Regions from separate parts of the Alcanivorax sp. P2S70 genome, predicted to be linked through region 3. Evidence: predicted binding sites of a transcription regulator. Region 3 holds the regulator's gene; each other region holds the start of a gene.
The links. Region 3 encodes sigma-54, which starts transcription at its own class of promoters, with help from an activator protein. Its sites were predicted from a motif close to TGGCACNNNNNTTGCTNT; they were not measured.
Positions count from the first base shown of each region.

Region 1: the regulator sigma-54 is predicted to act here: its motif matches at 1,083-1,100, upstream of Q672_RS33405 (putative urea ABC transporter substrate-binding protein).
Region 2: the regulator sigma-54 is predicted to act here: its motif matches at 4,685-4,702, upstream of Q672_RS21285 (ANTAR domain-containing response regulator).
Region 4: the regulator sigma-54 is predicted to act here: its motif matches at 2,715-2,732, upstream of Q672_RS20145 (circularly permuted type 2 ATP-grasp protein).

Region 1 is NZ_AXBZ01000076.1:131,520-137,244, reverse strand. Features, by position in the region: gene Q672_RS33415 (hypothetical protein) at 1-144, shown strand, start outside; gene Q672_RS33410 (dienelactone hydrolase family protein) at 181-960, shown strand; guanidine-I (ykkC/yxkD leader) riboswitch at 1,159-1,276, shown strand; gene Q672_RS33405 (putative urea ABC transporter substrate-binding protein) at 1,333-2,397, shown strand; gene Q672_RS33400 (ABC transporter permease) at 2,470-3,288, shown strand; gene Q672_RS33395 (ABC transporter ATP-binding protein) at 3,301-4,092, shown strand; gene Q672_RS33390 (urea amidolyase associated protein UAAP1) at 4,111-4,827, shown strand; gene Q672_RS33385 (urea amidolyase associated protein UAAP2) at 4,855-5,493, shown strand; gene uca (urea carboxylase) at 5,581-5,725, shown strand, end outside.
Region 2 is NZ_AXBZ01000010.1:48,187-53,911, forward strand. Features, by position in the region: gene Q672_RS21265 (alginate export family protein) at 1-46, shown strand, start outside; gene Q672_RS33780 (FAD-dependent oxidoreductase) at 111-2,087, shown strand; gene Q672_RS21270 (cytochrome c3 family protein) at 2,099-3,436, shown strand; gene Q672_RS21275 (Tll0287-like domain-containing protein) at 3,479-4,081, shown strand; gene Q672_RS21280 (globin family protein) at 4,156-4,563, shown strand; gene Q672_RS21285 (ANTAR domain-containing response regulator) at 4,743-5,330, shown strand; gene Q672_RS34205 (hypothetical protein) at 5,410-5,559, shown strand; gene Q672_RS21290 (CmpA/NrtA family ABC transporter substrate-binding protein) at 5,559-5,725, shown strand, end outside.
Region 3 is NZ_AXBZ01000014.1:11,369-17,093, forward strand. Features, by position in the region: gene rapZ (RNase adapter RapZ) at 1-136, opposite strand, end outside; gene ptsN (PTS IIA-like nitrogen regulatory protein PtsN) at 193-666, opposite strand; gene hpf (ribosome hibernation-promoting factor, HPF/YfiA family) at 682-981, opposite strand; gene Q672_RS23690 (RNA polymerase factor sigma-54) at 1,021-2,472, opposite strand; gene lptB (LPS export ABC transporter ATP-binding protein) at 2,739-3,464, opposite strand; gene lptA (lipopolysaccharide transport periplasmic protein LptA) at 3,461-3,997, opposite strand; gene lptC (LPS export ABC transporter periplasmic protein LptC) at 3,981-4,538, opposite strand; gene Q672_RS23710 (KdsC family phosphatase) at 4,535-5,032, opposite strand; gene Q672_RS23715 (KpsF/GutQ family sugar-phosphate isomerase) at 5,032-5,725, opposite strand, start outside.
Region 4 is NZ_AXBZ01000007.1:61,792-67,516, forward strand. Features, by position in the region: gene Q672_RS20130 (electron transfer flavoprotein subunit beta/FixA family protein) at 1-612, shown strand, start outside; gene Q672_RS20135 (electron transfer flavoprotein subunit alpha/FixB family protein) at 612-1,541, shown strand; gene Q672_RS20140 (SDR family NAD(P)-dependent oxidoreductase) at 1,775-2,551, shown strand; gene Q672_RS20145 (circularly permuted type 2 ATP-grasp protein) at 2,783-4,228, shown strand; gene Q672_RS20150 (alpha-E domain-containing protein) at 4,222-5,151, shown strand; gene Q672_RS20155 (transglutaminase family protein) at 5,148-5,725, shown strand, end outside.

The sequences.
Region 1 (5,725 bases), on a different contig from region 3:
ACCCAGGTTGCAGCCACCATTGATTCACGCAAGGAAGCGAGAAAACACAAGCCAAAACGCCAGCGTCTGGCCCCCCGGCCACGTCGCAAGCTGGTCTACGATGATTTTGGCGAACCCCTGCGCTGGGTATGGCAGGAAAACTGATTCAACCACTTTGTTAATCTTTAAAGAGGACAGGCAATGAAACGGCTAGGGCTGTGGTTCGTGCTATTGGTCTTGGGGCAAACCGTGCAGGCGGACATCATCGAAACGCAAATCACCCTCCCCGACAATCTGGGCACCGGGGTGATGTACCTGAACGACAAACAGAAAAACCCCTCCGCAGGCGTGATCGTTATCCACGAATGGTGGGGGCTGAACGACTACGCCCGTGCCCGTGCCCGCATGCTCGCCAAACAGGGCTATGCTGCGTTGGCCATCGACATGTATGGCACCGGCAAGGTGGCCACCCACCCCAAAGACGCCAAGGCCTTCATGGAAGCCGCCATGGCGGACCCTGAAAAGATGAACCAACGTTTCCAGGCCGCCCGCACCCTGATGCTTAAACAACAGCAGGTCGATCCGGCACGGCTGTATGCCATTGGCTACTGTTTTGGCGGAGGGGTGGTTCTGCATCAGGCGCGCAGGGGCACAGACCTGGCGGGTGTCGCCAGTTTCCACGGCAGCCTCGGCACAGAACAGCCCGCCAAGGCCGGCGAGGTCAAAGCCCGGGTGCTGGTGGCCACCGGTCAGGCCGATCCCATGGTGCCTGCCGAGCAGGTCAGTGGTTTTGTCTCCGAGATGACCGCCGCGGGCGTCGACCTGCAACTGCTCAGTTTTCCCGGCGTGAAGCACAGCTTTACCAACCCCGGCGCCGACGCAGTAGCAGAACGCTTTGACATGCCGGTGGGCTATGACGCCCATGCCGACCAGGCCAGCTGGGAGGCCCTGATGAACTTCCTTGCCGCCACTCCGGAATAAAGCACCAACACGGGGCATCGCCAACCCGAATGCCCCATTTTAAATCGCGCCTTCCCCTCAAACCTGACACCCCCACCAGGCCCCAACAGCTAACCCGCTGAATTCCTTGGCAATGAAAAGGTTGGCACCCCACTTGCACCACATTCCGTCGAGGAATCGAATGGCCACGCTGCCATCACGCACTCAATACAATTTGCACCAATAGACAGCTAGGGTTCCGGTCACCTGCTTCAGGGTGATGCCTGGTCCGAGAGCTGGCGACCTTCACAGACTGACTTGGCAGAAGGTTACACGGCGGGACAAAAGCCCGGGAGAGCACGATGACAGCAGTGTCATTGGATTCCTCTCCGTCCGTAGCCAAGGAGGTCTGAAATGACCCGTTCCGTACGCAACACCGCTGCCGCCGCAGCACTTTCCCTGTTTGCCGTCCTGACCCCGGCCAGTGCCATGGCCAAAGACTCCTTCAGCATTTGCTGGTCCATCTATGTGGGCTGGATGCCCTGGGACTTCGGTGCCCAGCAGAAAATCGTCGACAAATGGGCTGACAAGTACGACATCGAGATCGACGTGGTGCAGATCAATGACTACGTGGAATCCATCAACCAGTACACCGCCGGAGCCTATGACGGCTGCGCCATGACCAACATGGACGCCCTCACCATTCCGGCTGCCGGCGGCGTGGATTCCACCGCCCTGATCGTGGGGGACTTCTCCAACGGCAACGACGGTGTGGTACTGAAAGGCACCGACGAGCTGGCCGATATCAAGGGCCAGAACGTGAACCTGGTAGAGCTGTCCGTTTCCCATTACCTGCTGGCCCGTGCCCTCGATACGGTTGGCCTGAGCGAGAAAGACCTGACGGTGGTGAACACCTCAGACGCCGATATGGTTTCTGCCTTCACCACGGACGATGTCACAGCGGTCGCTACCTGGAACCCGCTGCTCAGCGAAATCACGGCCATGCCTGACAGTCACAAGGTGTTCGACTCGTCGGAGATTCCCGGTGAAATCATCGACCTGATGGTAGTCAACACCGACACCCTCAACGCCAACCCGGACTTCGGCAAGGCACTGACCGGTGCCTGGTACGAAATCATGGCCACCATGTCCGCCGACAACGAGGCAGGCAAGGCCGCCCGTACCTTCATGGCCAAAGCCTCTGGCACCGACCTGGCCGGCTATGAGGCGCAACTGGCCTCCACCCGCATGTTCTATCAGCCCAGCGAGGCCGTCGCCTTCGTCAACAGTGCTGAGCTGAAAGACACCATGCAGAAAGTCGCGGAGTTCTCGTTTGAGCACGGCCTGCTCGGCGAAGGCGCACCGGATGCGGGTTTTGTGGGCATCGAAACCCCGGCCGGGGTATTCGGTAGCGACAGCAACATCCAGCTGCGTTTCATCCCGGACTACATGGCCATGGCGGCCGACGGAACGCTGTAAGAGAAAAACGTCAGACGTCTGAAGCCGGGCGTCTGACGTCTAACTGGCTGTTAAACCACACCGGGATTCATCATGAAGAAACTGATCAACCGCCGACCCGGCAACGCCTTGAGCTGGGCGTTGGGGCTACTGCCATTCCTGCTGCTGATGATCGCCTACATGGTGGCGTCTGATGCACGCCTGGCGGAGAACCCCAACGACAAGCTGCTGCCCGCACTGGACAGTTTTGTTCAGGCCATCGACCGTATGGCATTCGAACCCAGCAAACGCAGTGGTGAATATCTGCTTTGGGCCGATACGCTCGCCAGCCTGCAACGGCTCGGCATCGGTGTTGCCATTAGTGCCCTGGTAGCGGTGGTGGTTGGTATTGGCAATGGCACTATTCCGCTGGTGCGTTCCACCTTTTCGCCACTGGTAACCGGCCTCTCGCTGGTCCCACCCATGGCGATCCTGCCGGTGTTGTTCATTATTTTCGGTCTGGGCGAACTGGCCAAGGTCATGCTGATCATTATCGGGATTACCCCCTTCATGATCCGGGACCTGCAACAGCGAGCACGGGAAATTCCCGCCGAACAAATCATCAAGATGCAAACGCTGGGCGCCAATACCTGGCAGATCATCACCCGACTGGTGTGGCCCCAACTGATGCCGCGACTGATCAGTGCGGTGCGCCTGTCACTGGGCCCGGCATGGCTGTTCCTGATTGCCGCAGAAGCCATCGCCGCGACGGAAGGGCTTGGCTACCGGATTTTTCTGGTTCGCCGGTATCTGGCCATGGATGTGATCTTGCCTTACGTGGTGTGGATCACTTTTCTGGCGTTTGTCATCGACTTTTTACTCAGCCGCTATTCGCAATGGCGCTACCCCTGGTTCCACCAGAAAGGGCACTAAGGAGCGAGACCCATGGCGATTATCGAAATGAAAAACCTGTGGAAGGAATACGGCGATCAGGTAGTTCTGGAACGTCTTAACGCCACTGTCGAGGAGGGCGAGTTTATTACCATTGTCGGCGCCTCCGGCTGTGGCAAGACCACCTTCCTCAAACTCTTGCTCGGCACCGAAGACGCCACCCGCGGCGAACTGCTGTTGGATGGCCAGCCCCTCCCGGCCGAACCTGACGCCAGCCGGGGCATCGTGTTCCAGCGTTACTCCGTGCTCAACCATCTGACCGCAGTGGAAAACGTGATGCTGGGAGGCGAGCTGGAAAGCAGTCGCTGGTTCGGTATCAGCGTAGGGAAAAAACGCAAACAGCTACGCAAGGATGCCCTGGAGATGCTCGAGTCCGTGGGACTCGGCCCGGCTGCCGACAAGTACCCTCATGAATTGTCCGGGGGCATGCAGCAACGTCTGGCGCTGGCCCAGGCACTGATCAAGCGTCCACGCATCCTGCTGCTGGACGAACCTTTTGGCGCACTGGATCCGGGTATTCGTGCCGACATGCACAAGCTGGTGCTGTCCCTGTGGAAATCCCAGCGCCTCACGGTATTCATGATCACCCATGACATCACCGAAGGGTTTTATCTGGGCACCCGCCTGTGGGTCTTCGACAAACCCCGGCTGGATCCGCAAGCCCCCGGGGCCTATGGCGCCCGTGTGACTTATGACCTGCCGGTAGGCGATTGTGAGAACGGCACCCTGACCAGCATCAACCAGCGCGTGACCCGCACCAGTCGCGTGCTTAACGACACCCTCTGAAAGGCCAAGGAATTCATCATGAGCGACAGCCTTTACACCACCACCCTGCCCGGCAGCGCCCACTGGTCGCTGCGGGTGCGTCGCGGCATGCAGCTGCGCTTCACCGATCTGCAAGGCGGCGCCAATCTGGCCGTACTGATGTACAACCCGGAAGCCCTGCTGGAACGCTACAACGCACCGGATACCCTCAAGGGCCAACACACTTTCAAACTGACACGGGGCAACTGCCTGTATTCCGATATGGGTCGGGTGTTCGCTTCTATTGTTGAGGATGATTTCGGTTGGCATGAAACCGTCTGCGGCACCCTCAGCGAAAAAACCTTACAGCAGAAGTACCCGGTGCGCTCCTACCAGGACCATCACAATCAATGGACCCTGAGCGGTGAACACAGCTTCCTCACCGAGCTGGCCAAGTACGGCCTGACCGAGCGCGACATGGCAGCCAATTTGAATCTTTTTTCAAAAGTGGCCGCCGCCGATGACGGCAGTTTGCAGTTTGATCCTGAAGCAGCCAGCCCCGGAGCCAGCGTCACCCTGCGGTTTGAAATGGATACGCTGGTGATCCTGCACACCTGCCCACACCCGCTCAACCCGGCAACAGACTATCCCATGAAGCCGGTGCAGATCGACATGCTGAAAGCCGATCCAGTCAGCGACGATGACTACTGCAAAAATTTCCGCCCGGAAAATGGCAGAGCCTTCGAAAACAACCGCCTGTATCACCTCGGTTTGTAATTCGCGGCACCTGACAAGGAACGAAACATGATCAAAGAAAGTTCACGACAACCGGAACAGGCCAGCTTTCGCGAAACCGTTGCGGCGGGTGATTATTTCATTCGCACCGTGAAAGCAGGGCAAACCGTCCGACTGCTGGACCTTGAGGGAAACCAGGCTGCCGATACGCTGTTCTACAGTGCCGCAGACCCGGCCGAGCGCTACAGCGCCATGGACACCCTTCGCGAACAGGGCAATGTGTACCTGACGGCGGGCACCGTGCTGATGACCAACCGCATGAACCCATTACTGGAAATCGTAGCCGATACCTGCGGTCGACATGACACCCTTGGCGGCGCCTGTGCCACCGAAAGCAACACGGTCCGCTACGATCTGGAAAAGCGTTGCATGCATGCCTGCCGGGATAGCTGGATGTTGGCAATCAACGCCCACCCGGAATTCCATCTGGCCAAACAGGACATCACTCACAACATCAATTTCTTCATGAATGTGCCGGTCACTGCAGAAGGCGGGTTGACCTTCGCCGACGGCATTTCAGCACCGGGAAAATACGTGGAACTGACCGCCTGCATGGATACCGTGATGCTGATTTCCAACTGCCCACAGCTGAACAATCCCTGTAACGGCTACAACCCGACCCCGATTGAAGTACTGATTTGGGATTAACCCTGGCGCGGTATTCCCTGGGGACGACCTCAGCGGCCAAAGGATTCAATAACGGGACGACCCGTTACCTGTCGAAGAGACCATGCCATGTTCAAGACTGTTCTGATTGCTAACCGCGGAGCCATCGCCACCCGGGTAACGCGCACACTACGCACCCTGGGCGTGAAAGCCATTGCCGTATTCGCTGAAGCTGACCGTGATTCCCTGCATGTGAGCCAGGCTGACGAAGCCT
Region 2 (5,725 bases), on a different contig from region 3:
TGCGGATACCAGCAAGTACTGGGCCTGGGGTGAGTTGAAGTTTTAAGACGTCGTTCACGACATCTTAACCCCGACCCTCCCGATTTGACCCTCAGGAAAGGAGGAGAAAGGTGGAGGCTAGACGATATCAACCGCAACCCCAGGTGCCAGAATCAGAGGTGCAAGCGCCGCTGATTATCGTCGGGAACGGCCCGGCAGGTATTCAATGTCTGGTAGAGCTGCGTCGCCGAGGACAGACCACCCCGGTGAAGTTGTTCGGAGCCGAGCCCTGGGCACCTTATGATCGCGTCAAGCTGTCCACCTTCCTTTCCGGGTCAACCGGGTTTGATGACCTGACCAATTTACCGGCAGAACTGGATGACTCCGTGGAGCATCTGGTTGGCCGGTCTGTTACCGGAATCAATCCTTCCCGTCGCTGGGTAGAAGATGCCCTTGGACAGCGCCATCCCTACAGCAAACTTGTGCTGGCGCTGGGTAGCGACGCTCATATTCCTTCCATCCCGGGTACCGACTTGTCCGGGGTACTACGTTTTCGCGATATGGCCGATGCCCAGGCATTGATGGCCCGTCGCCTGCGCAGCACGCATACCGTGGTCATTGGTGGCGGGTTGCTTGGCATTGAAGCCGCTCACGGGCTGTGCCGGTTTGGCACCCGGGTCACCCTGATTCAGCACGCCGACCGGTTGATGAATCGCCAGCTCGACAGCGAAGCGGCCAGCCTGGTGGCTGGCAGTCTGAGTGAGTCCGGGGTGGATGTACGTCTGCAAACCAGCGTGCGTCGTATCGAAGGCAGCCAGCGGGTTGAATCTGTTGTCCTTGCTGATGGCACCGTGCTGCTTTGCGACACGGTGGTGTTTGCCACCGGCATTGCCCCGCGAACGGCGCTGGCGCGAAAGGCGGGTTTGACCGTGGCCAGTGGGATCCGGGTCAACGCCAGTATGCAGACATCCAACCCGGATATTTATGCCGTTGGAGAGTGTGCACAGTTTCAGGAACAAGTGTGTGGTCTGGTGATGCCGGCGTTGCAACAGGCTCGGGTGGCCGCAGCCAACCTGGCTGGCAGCCAGGACAGTTATACCCCGGTGGCTGACAGCACCTGGCTGAAAGTGATGGCGTTGGAAGTTTTCAGCGCCGGTCGCTTTATCGATGAAGAACGCGGTCTGGTGCACCAGACACTGGTTTACCGTCAGGTGGAAAAAGGGCTGTATCGGGCGCTGATGTTGCGTACCCATCGGCTGGTTGGCGTGGTGTCGGTGGGCCCCTGGCCCGAGCGCCAGCAGATTCTCAACCGGATTGCCGATGGGCGTCGCCTGCTTCCCTGGGAGATATGGCGTTTTCGCTTGTCTGGCACGCTTGCCGGTGGTCCTGCTCCGGTTGGGCAATGGCCTGCATCCACGGTGGTATGCCAGTGCCGCGGGCTGAACAGGGGACAACTGCAAACCTTCATGGGGGAAGGTTGCGACACCTTCACCTTGAAACAGCGAAGTGGGGCGGGAACCGTCTGTGGTGGCTGCGAACCGCTGCTGGACAGCCTCTGCCAAGGCGGTATGGCACGAGCGCGCAGTGTCCCCGGTGGCACAGCGCTTGCGATCCTGTCAGCAATGGCTGCGCTGCTGTTGGCGCTGGCATTCTGGTTGCCATCCCCTGGGCTATCGTCGTCGGTGCAATCACAAAGCCTGTTCGAACAGTTTTCCCGCAACGGGGAATGGCGTCAGTGGAGTGGTTATGGAGTGCTTGGCGCTTCGCTCTTGCTGTTGCTGATGTCATTAAAAAAACGGTTTCCCAAGGTGCCCATGGGCGGTTTTAGTGGCTGGCGAATTGCGCATGCCGCCATCGGGTCCCTGGCACTGGCTCTGCTCTATTGGCACACCGGTTTCTCGCTCGGGGAAAACCTCAATCGCTGGTTAATGCTGAGTTTTATCGGTGTCGCTATTGCCGGTATTGGCGCGGCTTTGTTAACCCGGTTTCAGGCGGCCCTCCCCGGGCTGGATGGATTACGCCAGGGCAGCACCTGGCTGCACATTCTGGTGTGCTGGCCATTACCGGTGCTGCTGATCTTTCACATTGTCTCGGCGTATTACTTCTAGGAGGGGCAACCGTGGGGATTCGCAAGCGCACAGTGGGGGTATGGGGAATCTGGTTGCTGGCGTCATTGGCCCTGGCAGGGTGGCTGGGGCTGCCCTTGCTAAAAAAGGACACGCCAAAGACCGCCTTTATTCCCGGTGCCATGACCCACGGCCACCACCAGATTGAATTGCAGTGTGGGGCTTGTCATGGCGATGGGTTCAATAGCCAGGAGGTACTGCAAGACGCCTGCGTTAATTGCCACGGCGACGAGCTGAAGGCCGCCCAGGATGCTCACCCGAAATCGAAATTTACCGACCCGCGTAACGCTGACCGGTTGGCGAATGTGGATGCCCGATTCTGTGTCTCCTGTCATGTAGAGCATCGCCCGGAACTGGATGTGGGAATGGGCGTCACCCTGCCCATGGACATGTGCGTGCACTGTCATGAAGACATCGCCAGTGAGCGGCCAAGTCATGAAGGCATGGGGTTTGATACCTGTGCCAGTGCTGGCTGCCACAACTTTCATGACAACCGCGCGCTGTATGAAGATTTCCTGCTTGCCCACGCGGGGGAGCCCTGGCTCAAACCCGAGCCGGTCCAGCCACCGCGACATGGTTGGCGTCATGACATGGACGACGCTGAACTGGTGGCGTTATTGCGTGGTGACGGGCCGCCGCCGGCCAGCGTGAAAGAACCGGAACATTGGGATGGTAATGCCCATGCCGAGGCCGGCGTGGCCTGTACCGCTTGCCATGGCAGTGCGGAGCAATGGGTTGATACGCCCGAACCATTGCAATGTGCCCGGTGCCACGAGCCTGAAGTGGAAGGGTTCACCCGCGGGCGTCATGGCATGCGGTTGGGAATGGCGCTGTCGCCCATGACGCCCGCACAGTCGGTGCTCAACATGCATGTGGAAGCGAGTCACCGTGAGCTGACCTGTGTGAGCTGCCATGGTGCCCATGACTTTGATACGCAAAAGGCAGCGGTGGATGCCTGCGTCGGTTGCCATAACGATGAGCATAGCAATGAGTACCTTCGCTCTCCGCATCACGACCTGTGGAAACGGGAAAAACGCGGCGAGCTGCCGCCGGGGAGCGGAGTCACCTGCGCCACCTGTCACATGCCCCGCGAGGCGCACAACGGGGATGTTCGGGTTCAGCATAACCAGAGCCTGAACCTGCGTCCGGTAGAAAAAATGATTCGTCCGGTGTGCCTGACCTGCCATGGGCTGGAATTCTCCATTGATGCCCTGGCGGACCCGCACCTGCTGGAAAACAACTTCCGTGGCAAGCCCGATATCCATGTGCCGTCAGTGGACATGGCCAGGGAGCGCGATGAGTCCCGGGACGGAAAGAAGGGGCTTTATTGAGCCATTACGGAAACAGATTTCAAACCTGAGGAGGTACTACCCATGCAAGCCATGCAAGACGTTGTAAAGCACAAAGTCTCCATCCTGATGGCCACAGCCCTGTCGGCCCTGTTACTCAGCGGTTGCGGCGAAGAAGAAGCCAAACCCGCGGGAGGAATTGATCCCAAGGTCTATACCGATTCGTTGTTTGCGGTCATGAATGCCGATCGTACCAACTACACCAAACTGATCATCGCCCGTCTGGGTCCCCAGGGGGCCGACAGCATCAAACCCCATGAATACTGGGAAGATCTGGATAACGGTGCTCCCTTGCCTGCGCAAATGTTCCGTTACGGCGCAGAAGCGGTTAGCGAAACAAGCAGCGATTTTTCCTATTCCCTGCAGTCTTTGTGGCCGATTAATAGCCAGAACGCGCCGAAAACCGAGCTGGAAAAAGAGGGGCTGCAATTCATCGTCGATAACCCGGGGGAAAACTTCTACGGCACAGAAACTCTGGGGGAAGTGAGTTATTACACCGCGGTGTACCCGGATGTGGCGGTAGCCGCCCCCTGTGTCGCTTGCCACAACAATCACAAGGATTCTCCCAAAACGGATTTCGAGATGGGAGACGTCATGGGTGGGGTGGTCATTCGAGTGCCCATGTAATGGGCGGGATGCGCACTTTCGGTTCGTAACGATTCATCGAATAACCGCTGCCACCGGCAGCAAGGGAGAAACGCATGACCCCAGAACAGATTGCACGGGTGCAAGACAGCTGGACCCAGGTGGAGGCCATTTCTGATCAGGCCGCCGCGCTGTTTTACGACCGTTTGTTTACCCAGGACCCGGCCCTCAAGCCCCTGTTCAAGGGCAATATGGAGGAGCAGGGGAAAAAGCTGATGACCATGATCGGGGTTGCGGTGAAGGGGCTGGACCGACTCGACACCATTGTCCCTGCCGTCCAGAAACTGGGCGAGCGGCACAAGGATTACGGGGTGAAACCGGCAGATTACACCACGGTGGCACAGGCCTTGCTTTGGACTCTGGGACAGGGATTGGGCGACGCCTTTGACGAGGATACCGAGGCCGCCTGGACGGCAGCCTACACGTTGCTGGCAACCACCATGATTGAGGCAGCGGAGTATTGATCCGCGGGGCCGCAAGTGCCGTTTTGGCACTGCAAAGCGCACCATTTCGGTGCGTTTTGTCGGTCCTTTATTGGTGAGAATTTAATCCTTAAGTAAAACAACAGGTTAGTGGATCAATGACTGGCACAACCGTTGCAAAACACTCCGGTACAACTTTGCGTCCGGACACCGTAGAGGCTATGGCTTTGAAAATCATGCTGGTGGATGACCAGCCACCCCGCGCCGCCATTCTTGAGCGGGCCCTCATTGATGAGGGTCACGAGATTCTGTGTCGGCTTACCAGCGCGGCCGGGTTGGCGGAAAAGGTAAGCAGCAGCAATCCGGATGTGGTCATCGTCGACATGGATGCCCCCGACCGTGACACTCTGGAAAGTATGGCGTTGGTGCAGCGGGATATGCCTCGCCCCATGGTGATGTTCTGCAACCAGGATGATGAAGATCTGGTCGTGGCGGCGCTGCGTGCCGGCGTCAGTGCCTATGTGGCAGGAGAAACGGATCTTACCCGGGTACGGGGCGTCATGCGTGTCGCCACCGCTCGCTTCCGCGAGTATCAGGCCCTGCGTGAAGAGCTGGAACAGACCCGCGAAGCGCTGGCAGAACGCAAGATTATTGAACGGGCCAAAGGGTTGCTGATGCAGCGCCGCCGGCTCAATGAACAGGATGCCTATAGCACCTTGCGGCGTCAGGCCATGAATACCGGGCAACCTCTGGTTCAGGTCGCGCGCTCGGTGCTGGATTACGCTGAATTGTTGAAGGCCCAAGGTTAGGTTGGGACGGTTTTCTCGTGATCTTTGGTGACGTTCCATTCGCGGTCTAAGCGCCGCTTCCATAATGACAGGAGACAGCATGCGACGAGTGAATCCGCTGATGAAATCGCGAAGTCTGGTGTCGGCACCGGCAAGACCCCTGGAGTCTTCCCGGCCTAGAAGCCAGGCGGCGGTGCAGCGTCGTCAGTCGGGAGATGCCCGTCGTGCCATCCTTACGGAGATCGCTTGATGAAAATCCGCATTGGCTACATGCCGTTGACCGATAGCCTGCCGCTGGCAGTGGCCCAGGAAGCGGGTTACTTCAGTGCGGAAGGGCTGGATGTGGAGCTTCAGCCAGAATGGAGCTGGGCAAGTCTGCGGGACCGGCTATTGGTGGGCCAACTGGATGCCGCACC
Region 3 (5,725 bases):
CGCTAAGTTGTTGGGCCAGGGTCGGTAGCATGCCGACAGGAAGATTGTCGACACAGTAATAACCCTGATCCTCCAGCGCCTGGATGGCTGTGGATTTGCCAGACCCGGATCGTCCGCTAATGATGGTCAGTTTCATGATCGGGATGCACGCAGAGAATTTGTATTATGGCCTGGTTTTCGAGAGTTCACTCGTTACGAAGCCAACCGCAATTCAGCTTCGGATTCCACGGCAGTCAGGAACAGCTTGTGATCGTCTGAACTGACCCGCAATTCGTTCCGGTAGCTGTCGTCATTGAAAAGGCTGGCAAGGTGGCTCAGCGTTTTCAGGTGTTGCTCAGGGTTTTCCTGGGGAACGAGCAACACAAACACCAAGTCAACGGGGCGTCCGTCAACGGCATCAAAATCGATGGGGGTGTCCAGCTTCAGTAATAGTCCGATGGCTTGTTCGCAATTGCCAAGCCGGCAGTGGGGGATGGCGATGCCTTCCCCGATGCCGGTGGAGCCCAGCTTTTCCCGGGCTACCAGCGCATCGAAGACCTCCTGCTCCTTGAGGCCGTCACAGCCGGCCGCAGCCAGCTGTGCCACCTGATCCAGCAGCTGTTTCTTGCTGCTGGCCTGCACCCCGTTGTGGGTGCGTGCTTCGGTTAGAAGTTCGCGAACTCGCATAATGGTCGTTTCGGGTTAGTGGCCGTGTTTGTGATTAACGGCCTTTTCCTTGTGTTTGAGAATCTGGCGATCGAGCTTGTCGGTCAACTTGTCGATGGCCGCATACATATCATCGGCTTCAGCGGTGGCGAACAGATCTGCCCCGGAGATGTGGATAGTAGATTCTGCCTTGTGGGTCTTGGGCTCCGGGGAAAGAATCACCTGAACACTGGTGATCTGGTCGAAATGGCGCTCCAGGCGGGAGAACTTGTCGCCTACGTAGGTGCGCAAAGCATCGGTAACTTCCAGGTGATGACCGCTGATATTTATTTGCATGGCTGGCTCCTTTACCTGCTTGTGGGCCGTCCCAGGCACCTACACCAAACGCTTGCGGGCGCTGGAAGACGGTATTCTCATCGCCTCACGATACTTGGCGACGGTCCGGCGCGCCACGTTGATTCCCTGCTCGTTCAGCAAGCTGGCTAGCTTGTTGTCGCTGAGTGGCTTGCGAGGGTTCTCTGCGGCGACCAGCTTCTTAATAATGGCACGAATAGCGGTGGAGGAACACTCACCACCACCATCTGTTCCCACGTGACTCGAAAAGAAATATTTCAGCTCAAAGACGCCGCGGGGTGTGGTCATGTATTTCTGATTGGTGACCCGACTGATGGTTGATTCATGCATCTCGACGGCATCGGCGATATCGGCCAGTACCAGTGGCTTCATGGCCTCTTCACCATAATCGAAGAAATCCTGCTGGACCTCGACAATCCGCGTGGCGACTTTCAACAGGGTGTCATGGCGGCTTTGCAGGCTCTTGATGAACCATTTGGCTTCCTGAACGCAGTTTTTCAGGTATTGGCCATCTTCACCGCTGGTTTTACGGGCAATGGCGGCATATTGCTGCTGTAGATTGACCTTGGGCAGGATGTCGTCATTCAGGCTGACCTGCCAGCGCCCGTGGTGCTGGCGGACGATGACATCCGGCACCGCATAATCGACTTGGCTCTCTCCAATTTGCTCGCCTGGCGCCGGGTCAAGGGTGCGGATCAGCGAGAGGGCATCAAGCAGTTCCTGTTCGGAGAGCTGTAGAACCTTGCGAAGCGCGGCATAGTCGTGCTTTTCCAATAGTTCAAGGTGGTCCAGAAGCGCCAGCGCAAAAGGCAGGAAAGGCGTGTCGGATTCCAGCTGGCGCAGTTGTACACCGAGGCAGTCTGCCAGGTTAATGCTGGCGACGCCGACCGGATCGAATTGCTGCAGGCGATGCTGAACGGCCAGTACCTCGTCGGCTTCGATGTGGGCATCCTCTGGCAGCCCTTCCTGGACATTCATCATGGTGACGATGTCGTCGATGCTCACGGTCATGTAGCCGCGATCGTCCAGAGATTCAATGATGGTGATGGCGATGAGTCGGTCCACATCGCTCATGGGGGTCAGGTTGAGCTGCCAGTGCAGGTGGTCATGCAGATTGCCGGACACGGTGTGCCGTTGCTGCCAGTCATCGGCGTCATCAGGGATTGACGCGGTGGCACTGCTCTGGCCGGAGTAGACGTCATCCCACTCAGTGTCGACACCGGGTTCGCCGTCGACAAATTCTTCCAGGGCGTCATCACGCTCTGCGTCCATCTCCTGACGATCTTCGTCATGCTCAGGCAGGGCGTCGTCGCCAAAGTCGTCGGCCAGTTCCAGCAGCGGGTTGCTTTCAACCGCTTGCTGGATCTCCTGCCGGAGATCCAGCGTGGACAGCTGCAGCAGGCGAATCGCCTGCTGCAACTGAGGTGTCATGGTCAGCTGTTGGCCGATTTGTAGTTGTAGTGTGGGCTTCATACTGCTCGGATTGGTGTGATCCCCAAAAACCCGAGAATAACAGCTTCAAACTTGTTCTAGCAATAATTGTGCCAGTGGTTCTTGTGTGGTAGGAGTCTGAAGCGTTAACAGTGAACGGTGAACCGTTGATGTTGCGCGGGCGGGTTTGCTGATTTTTTCGGGCTTTGATGGCCGCGGCCGGGGTCCTGGTTCGGCTTCTGGCGTTCGGAAACCCCGGGACTATTCCGCGCCGTTGTTCACTGTTAACTGCTCACTCGCCCTGGCTGTTACAGCCTAAAGTCTGCCCCCAGATACACATCCCGCACCTGCTGGTTCGAGAGGATGGTGTCGGCGTCACCGGATGCGATGATGTGGCCAGCGCTGACAATGTAGGCGGTGTCGCAAATGTCGAGGGTCTCACGCACGTTGTGGTCGGTGATGAGTACGCCAATACCACGTTCTTTCAGGTGCCGGATGATGCCCTTGATGTCGTTCACGGAGATCGGGTCGACGCCGGCGAAGGGTTCGTCCAGGAGGATGAAGTCCGGGTCGGTGGCCAGACCGCGGGCGATTTCGGCACGGCGACGTTCACCGCCTGACAGGCTCATGCCCAGCGAATCGCGAATATGCGTAATGTGGAATTCCTTGAGCAGGTTTTCCATCCGTTCGTGGCGCTCCTGTTTGCTTAGCTCTTTGCGGGTTTCAAGAATGGCCATGATGTTTTCCGCGACCGTCAAGCGACGGAAGATGCTCGCTTCCTGGGGCAGGTAGCCGATACCGCGTTTGGCGCGGCCGTGCATGGGGAGGTGGGTGATGTCTCCGTCATTGATCTCGATGCGCCCTGCGTCGGCTTCTACGAGGCCGACAATCATGTAAAAGCAGGTGGTCTTGCCTGCTCCGTTGGGGCCCAGCAAACCAACGATCTGTCCGGCTTCCACGTCCAGGGATACGTCCTCGATGACCCGGCGGCCCTTGTAGCTTTTGGCCAGGTGATGAGCGCGCAAATGTGTCATTGAGATTCAGTCTCCGTTGCGGGGGCATCGGCCTCGTCATTCTGGTCCGGCTGGTTTCCCGGTACTTGGTTTTCTGCGGGTATCACCAGTCGTACGCGCTGGTCGCCTTTACTGCTGGCATCCACACGTTTTGAATCAAGGCTGTATTCGACCTTGGCGCCTTCGAAGGTGTTGCCCTGGTGTTCAATAAAGGCGTTGCCAGTCAACACCAGGCGGCGACCCTTTATGTCGTAGACCAGATTGTTGGCATGGGCGGACAGGGTTTTGCCTTCTGAGAGACGCACAGGGTTACCGCTGGCCTCGACCCGCACCAGCTCACCATTGCGGGTAAACAGGCGCATCTCTTCTGCCAGCATCTTGCGTTGTCCTTGCAATAGTTCTACGTCGCCGCGGTACAGTCCTGTGCCGGCGTCCTGTTCAAAGCGCCCGCTATCGGCGGTGACAGAAATGGGCTCTTCTGCCGGAGCTGCCAGAACCAGTGAGGCAGCGTGTAAAAACAGGCTGCCCATAACCAGGCTACGAAGCCGGGGCATCGAATTCACTCTTTACTCCTTGCTCAAGGGACAGGATGCCCTTGTCCAGGTCCGCTTCCAGGGCTCCGGCCCGGGTCTGGCCGTTCTCGAAGCGCAGGTCCACATCGCCTGGCGAGGTGGCTATATTCTGTTCGCTGTTGAAGCGGAGTTGCTGTGTGTCCAGTTCGATCTTCTGCTGCGGATTGCGAGCCTGTACATCGCCATCAAAAATGATGAGGTTGCCATTATTTTGCACTGTGCCGCTGGCGCTGGTGATCGTCCAGCTGCCTTTCTCGTTGCTCATTTTCAGTGCCGGGCTGTTCATCTCGGTAAGCGGGTTGTGATCGTACTGCACCAGATCGTCAGCTGTCAGGTGATACTGCAGCGTGCCATCCTTTTCGCTAAAAGCCCTGGCGGTTACGCCTGTGGCCAGAATGGCTGGCGCAGTCTCCACAGCCAGGTCTTGCCCGGGAAGCGAGTCGTCCCATTCATGCAGCGTCATCAGCATCACCAGTCCAAGCAGAAGGATGCCGGTGGCGCTAAGTAGCCCCTGACGTTTCATTGGCTATCTCGCTGCTGCAGGATGGCATCACAGATTTCGCGTACAGCGCCTTCGCCGCCGCGGCGCTGGGTGTGATGTTGTGCGGCCTGAAGCGCGCAAGGGTGGGCGTTGGCAGGGGCAAAACCGAGTCGGGCCCATTCCAGAGCGCTGACATCCGGTTCGTCGTCTCCGGCGTAACCGGTTTCAGAGGAGTCAATGCCCAGCTCTTTTGCCAGGGCTTGCAGCGCAACGCCCTTGTCTTCCCTTCCCTGGATAACATGCTCAATACCCAGGTCGGCGGCCCGTTTTGCTACCATTGGGCTGTTGCGGCCGGTGATGATGGCCAGGGTGACGCCGCTGGCGGCCAGTTTCTTGAGGCCATGTCCATCCAGCGTATTGAAGACTTTCAGTGCTTCACCTTCTGGCGTGAAATAGATCCGGCCGTCGGTCATGACGCCATCGACGTCAAAGGCCATAAGACGCAGGTTTTGTGCGTCAATGGAAGAAATCTGCATTACACCACCCCTGCTCGAAGCAGATCCTGCATGTTAAAGGCCCCCAGGGGTCTGCGCTGATCATCGCAGACAACCAGGCCGTTGATCTTGCGGCTTTCCATGATCTGCAGTGCTTCAGCGGCGAGATGGCCGGGTTCAATTGTGATCGGGTCGGTAATCATCACCTCGGCAATCGTGGCGCTACGAATGTCGATGTCCCTGTCCAGCATTCGGCGCAGGTCGCCGTCGGTAAAAATGCCGGCGAGGCGCCCGTCCGGATCAGTGATGGCCGTCATGCCAAGCCCCTTGCGAGTCATTTCCAGCAAGGCTTCAGTCAGTGCGGTAGTGGAGTCAACTTCAGGGAGGTCTTCACCGGAATGCATGATGTCGTCCACTTTGAGTAATAGTCTGCGGCCCAGGCTCCCACCGGGATGACTGAGTGCAAAATCCTCTGCGGTGAAGCCGCGCGCCTCAAGCAAGGCAATGGCCAGGGCATCTCCCATGGCCAGTGCGGCGGTAGTCGAGGAGGTGGGCGCCAGATTATGCGGGCAGGCCTCTTCGGCTACTGCGACAGTAAGATGTACATCAGACAGTTGCGCCAGAGCCGACTGGGGTCTGCCCGTCATGCCAATTAATTGTGTGCCCTTGCGTTTGATGACAGGCAGGATGGCCAGAACCTCGGCAGTTTCGCCAGAATTGGACAAGGCCAGAACC
Region 4 (5,725 bases), on a different contig from region 3:
GTGCGTCTGAAAGAGAAGGGTGTGGTTTCTGAAATCGTTGCCGTTTCCATCGGTCCCAAGACCGCTCAGGAACAGCTGCGTACTGCCATGGCACTGGGCGCTGATCGCTCCATCCTGGTAGAAACTGACGAAGACGTTCAGCCGCTGGGCATTGCCAAGGCGCTGAAAGCTATCGTTGATGAAGAAAAGCCTGAGCTGGTGATTCTGGGCAAGCAGGCCATCGACGGCGACAACAACCAGACCGGCCAGATGCTGGCTGCTCTGACTGGCATGCCGCAGGGTACCTTCGCTTCTGAAGTGAATGTTGCTGATGGCAAAGTGAAAGTGACCCGTGAAATCGACGGCGGTTTGCAGACTGTAGAGCTGAGCCTGCCGGCCGTGGTCACCACTGACCTGCGTCTGAACGAGCCGCGTTACGCGTCTCTGCCGAACATCATGAAAGCCAAGAAGAAGCCGCTGGACACCAAGACCGCTGCTGATCTGGGCGTTGACCTGACTCCGCGTGTTACCACCGTTAGCGTTGAAGCACCGGCTGAGCGTCAGGCTGGCATCATCGTTGGCTCCGTAGACGAGCTGGTCGAGAAACTGAAGAACGAAGCGAAGGTGATCTGATGAGTGTACTAGTTTACGCCGAACACGATAACGCCGCGCTCAACAAGGTCACCCTGAGCGTCGTTGCTGCTGCCAAGGCTATCGGTGGCGACATCACCGTACTGGTTGCCGGTAAAGGCTGTGGCGCTGTTGCTGAAGAAGCTGCCAAGATTGAGGGCGTTTCCAAGGTCCTGTGCGCTGACAACGACGCTTACGAGCACCAGCTGGCCGAAAACGTTGGTGATCTGGTAGCTGAAGTCGCTGCGGATTACACCCACGTACTGGCTGCTGCCACCACCACCGGCAAGAACTTTGCTCCGCGCACTGCTGCTCTGCTGGACGTGGCTCAGGTGTCCGAGATCTCTGACGTCATCGACGCGGATACTTTCAAGCGTCCGATCTACGCGGGTAACGCTATTGCGACCGTGAAGAGCTCTGATGCCAAGAAAGTGATCACCGTGCGTGGTACCTCTTTCGACGCCGTTGCGGCTGAAGGTGGCTCTGCTGCTGTTGAAGCCCTGGACGTTGCCAAGAACGCTGGCACCTCTTCCTTCGTAGGCGAAGAGCTGGCCAAGTCTGACCGTCCTGAGCTGACTTCTGCCGAGATCGTGATCTCTGGTGGTCGTGGCATGGGTAACGGCGAGAACTTCGAAATCCTGTACAAGCTGGCTGACAAGCTGGGCGCTGGCGTGGGTGCATCCCGTGCTGCAGTTGATGCAGGCTTCGTACCGAACGACATGCAGGTGGGTCAGACCGGTAAGATCGTTGCCCCGAACCTGTATGTTGCTGTGGGCATCTCCGGTGCCATTCAGCATCTGGCCGGTATGAAAGACTCCAAGGTCATCGTTGCCATCAACAAGGACGAAGAAGCCCCGATTTTCCAGGTGGCGGATTACGGCCTGGTGGCAGACCTGTTCGAAGCAGTACCGGAGCTGGACGGCAAGCTGTAACGCTCGCTCTCCGCACCAACAAAAACCCGGCCTTGTGCCGGGTTTTTTGTTTTCAGCCAAGAGCTGGCAGCTACGTTCGAATGGAAAGGAAAACCCTAACCCGTTCCCTTTATTCTGGTAGAACGGAAAAGGGTCAGGATTGTTGGGTTCGGCGCCAATCAATAACCCGGCCACTGCGTGCGTAACTCCGCTACGCTACGTTCCAATGGCGGCGTTGTCGAAACGGAGGAAGGATGTTTTCAGGAAAAACCGCGCTGATCACTGGCGCTTCCAGTGGCATTGGTGAAGAAATCGCACGCCAGCTGGCGGCCGTCGGCTGTAACCTGGTTCTGGTGGCCCGCCGGGAAGCGCGCTTGCGCGAGCTGGCACAAGCCCTGTCGGGTGTGCAGGTAGCGGTGCTGGTGATGGACCTCAACGAACCGGATAGCGGGCAACAGCTATTTGATCAGGTGATTGCCCTTGGCCTGCAAGTCGATGTGCTGGTCAATAATGCCGGGTTGGGTTTTCAGAAACCCTTGTTGGGAATGCCGCTGGATCAGCAGCTGGGGATGGTGGATGTGAACGACCGCGCCTTGCTGGCACTGACACGCCTGTTTGCCGAGCCCATGGCGGAACGAGGGGAGGGCTGGATTCTCAATGTCAGCTCGGTATCGGCCTGGTTTCCCATCCCGGGGATGGCCACGTATGCGGCCAGCAAGGCATTTGTGTTGAGCCTGGGGCGTGCGCTGCACGAAGAGCTCAAACCGTCCGGTGTGGTCGTCACCACATTATGTCCAGGGGGGACGCGCACCGAGTTTTCCTCCAAGGCACGTGAACACCTGGACCCGTCACTGGAAAAGGCCATGATGCCGGTCGAGCCGGTGGCCCGCGCCGGTTTGCAAGCCTTGGCACGGGGCCGCTCGGTTGTGGTGCCTGGCACCGCGTATCGCATGATGACCTGGCTCACGCGCATGCTCCCGGATAGCTGGGTGGTGAAGCTGGCCGGGCGAGTGATGGGGAGGCATCGCTGACCCTGAGACACTTTTCTCTCAGCGGTTGGCCTATGGTCGCTGGTGGCTTGGCGTCGTGCGCCTTTGCAGGGCGAGAGATTCGGGTGGGTCGTTCGGGTTTGCGCCGAAATGGGGCGAGCAGCCGATAACCGCAGCCTGAAAGGGGCCATGAGTGCAATCAATTTGGCATGGGACTTGCTCTATTCTGGCTTAGAGGATGCGTAATGCGAGCCTCGGGACAAGGAAAGCGCCATGCAGTCATTAGGTTTGCCGGCGGTGACCGGCTTTGATGAGATGATCGGCTCGGGCAGTGAGGTGCGTCCACACTATACCGGCTACCACGACTGGCTGTTGCAACAGGACCGACAGGTACTACAGCGAAAGCGCAAAGAGGCAGAACTGCAGTTTCACCGGGTGGGGATTACCTTCAATGTCTACGGTGAAGACAGTGGCACCGAACGCCTGATTCCCTTCGATACCTTGCCACGCATTATTCCAGGCGCGGAGTGGCTGCAGCTGGAAAAGGGCGTTATTCAGCGCGTGCAGGCGCTTAACCTGTTTCTGCACGATATCTATCACGACCAGAACATTATCAAGGCCGGGCGGATTCCTGCCGAACAGATCTTTGGCAATGCCCAGTACCAGCCATGCATGCAGGATGTGGATCTTCCCAATCAGGTGTACTCCCAGATCAGCGGGGTAGACCTGATTCGTGATGATGCGGGTACCTGGTATGTGCTTGAGGATAATCTGCGCACCCCGTCCGGGGTGAGCTACATGATTGAAAACCGGCGCATGATGATGCGCCTGTTCCCCGAGCTGTTCGCGCAGCAGACCGTGGCGCCGGTAGAGCACTATCCGACCTTGTTGCTGGAGACCCTGCAGCAGAGCGCTGTCCACAGCCATCCCACGGTAGTGCTACTCACTCCCGGCCGCTTTAACAGTGCCTATTTCGAGCATGCCTTTCTGGCCCAGCAAATGGGGATCGAGTTGGTGGAAGGGGCCGACCTGTTTGTGAAGGACGGTTATGTGTATATGCGCACCACCGCCGGGCCACAGCGGGTAGATGTGATTTACCGGCGTATTGATGATGCGTTTCTGGATCCACTGGCTTTTCGTGCGGACTCCATGCTCGGGGTGCCCGGGCTATTGTCGGTCTATCGTGAAGGGAATGTGGTGTTGGCCAATGCCGTGGGCACCGGCGTGGGGGACGACAAATCCATTTACCCCTATGTGCCGGACATGGTGCGTTTCTATCTGGATGAGGAGCCCATTCTTGCCAATGTGCCGACCTGGCAATGCCGCCGCGAAGCGGAGCTCAAGGAGGTCCTTGCGCGTTTGCCGGAACTGGTGGTCAAGGAAGTCCATGGTGCCGGGGGCTACGGCATGCTGGTGGGCCCGGCGGCGAGCCAGGCAGAAATCGAACAGTTCCGACAGCGGCTGTTAGCCGACCCGGATAATTACATCGCCCAACCAACGCTGTCGTTGTCGACCTGTCCGATTTTTGTCGAGCAGGGCATTGCCCCCCGCCATATCGACTTGCGTCCTTTTGTGCTCAGCGGCCATGACACCCGGGTGGTTCCCGGTGGGCTAACAAGGGTGGCCATGAGAGAAGGGTCGCTGGTGGTGAACTCTTCCCAGGGGGGCGGCACCAAGGATACCTGGGTGCTGGAAGACGGGGAGGCGTCATCATGCTGAGCCGTACCGCATCGGACCTGTACTGGCTGTCACGCTATTTTGAACGGGCGGAGAACACTGCCCGGATGCTGGATGTGGTCTGGAACCTGTCGCTGATTCGTTATGCCGTCGATACCCAGAAGGAGATCGCCGCGCCGTTGGCAATCACCGGGACCCTGGATCACTACGGTGCCCGTTACGGCAAGGTGAGCATCGGTAACATACTGCACTTCTTTACTCTGGATGCGGATAGCCCGGCCAGTATCTACTCGTGTTTCCGGCTGGCCCGTGCAGGCGCCCATGCAGTACGCGGCAAGATTACTGCCGAGATGTGGGAAAGCGTCAACAGCACCTGGCTGGAGCTGCAAGAGATACGCCACATGGGGTTGCAGGCCTACGGTGAAACCGCGTTTTTCGAGTGGGTCAAAAACCGTTCGCATCTGTTTCGGGGTGCCACCTACGGCACTCTGATGCGAAGCGATACCTTTCGATTCTTGCGTTTGGGGACCTTCATCGAGCGGGCGGATAACACCGCAAGGATTCTCGATGTGAAGCATCGTGAAGGGCAGGAGGATTCCAATGCCACAGTGGATTATTACCGCTGGCATGCGCTACTGCGTTCCGTGGGGGCCTATGAGGCCTTTCGTGAAATGTACAGCGAAACCATCAATGCCGAACGGGTTGCCGAGCTGTTGATCCTGAGCCCGGAGGTGCCGAGATCCTTGCTGTCCTGCTTGCAGGAGCTGTGTGACCTGTTGCCCGGGATTGAAGGGGACGCCGGATTGCAGTCCAAGCGGTTGGCCGCGGTACAGCTTGCCCGCCTGCAATATGGCGATCTGGATCATATTGTCGATATTGGTTTGCACGATTACCTGACTGACTTTCTGCGCCGCATCAATGAACTGGCGGACACCATTCAGAGCGAATATCTGGAGCTGGTATGAAACTGTCTATCAATCACCGTACCGAATACCGTTATTCTGAGCTAGTGCAGCATAGCACCCAGTATTTGCGGCTGACTCCCAGGCCCTCTTCGCGTCAGCGCATTCTGAATTGGCAGATGGCCTTGCCGGAATCTGCCGAGCGAGCGTCGGACGGGTACAACAACATTCTCCATGTGCTGACGCTGGATCGCCCCCATCAGGAAATCGCCTTGACGGTGAAAGGCGAAGTGGAGATCACCGATGAAGACGGCGAAGACGCCGATCACCGACTCTCTCCCCTGGTATTCACCCGTTACACCACGCTGACGGAGCCGGATGAGGCGCTGCGGGCACTGGCCTCTGATTTGCCGGGAGACAACATGGGACGCAAGCTGGAGAACCTGAGTGAGACGATCCTGACGGCCATGCCCTTTACCCCGGGGGCAACCGATGTCGCTAGCAGTGCCAGTGCGGCGTACCGGGTCGGCAAGGGTGTCTGTCAGGATCACACTCATGTGTTTCTGGCGTGTTGCCGGGCGCTGGGGATGCCCGCCCGTTATGTCAGTGGCTACCTGTATAGCCAGGACTCGTCCCA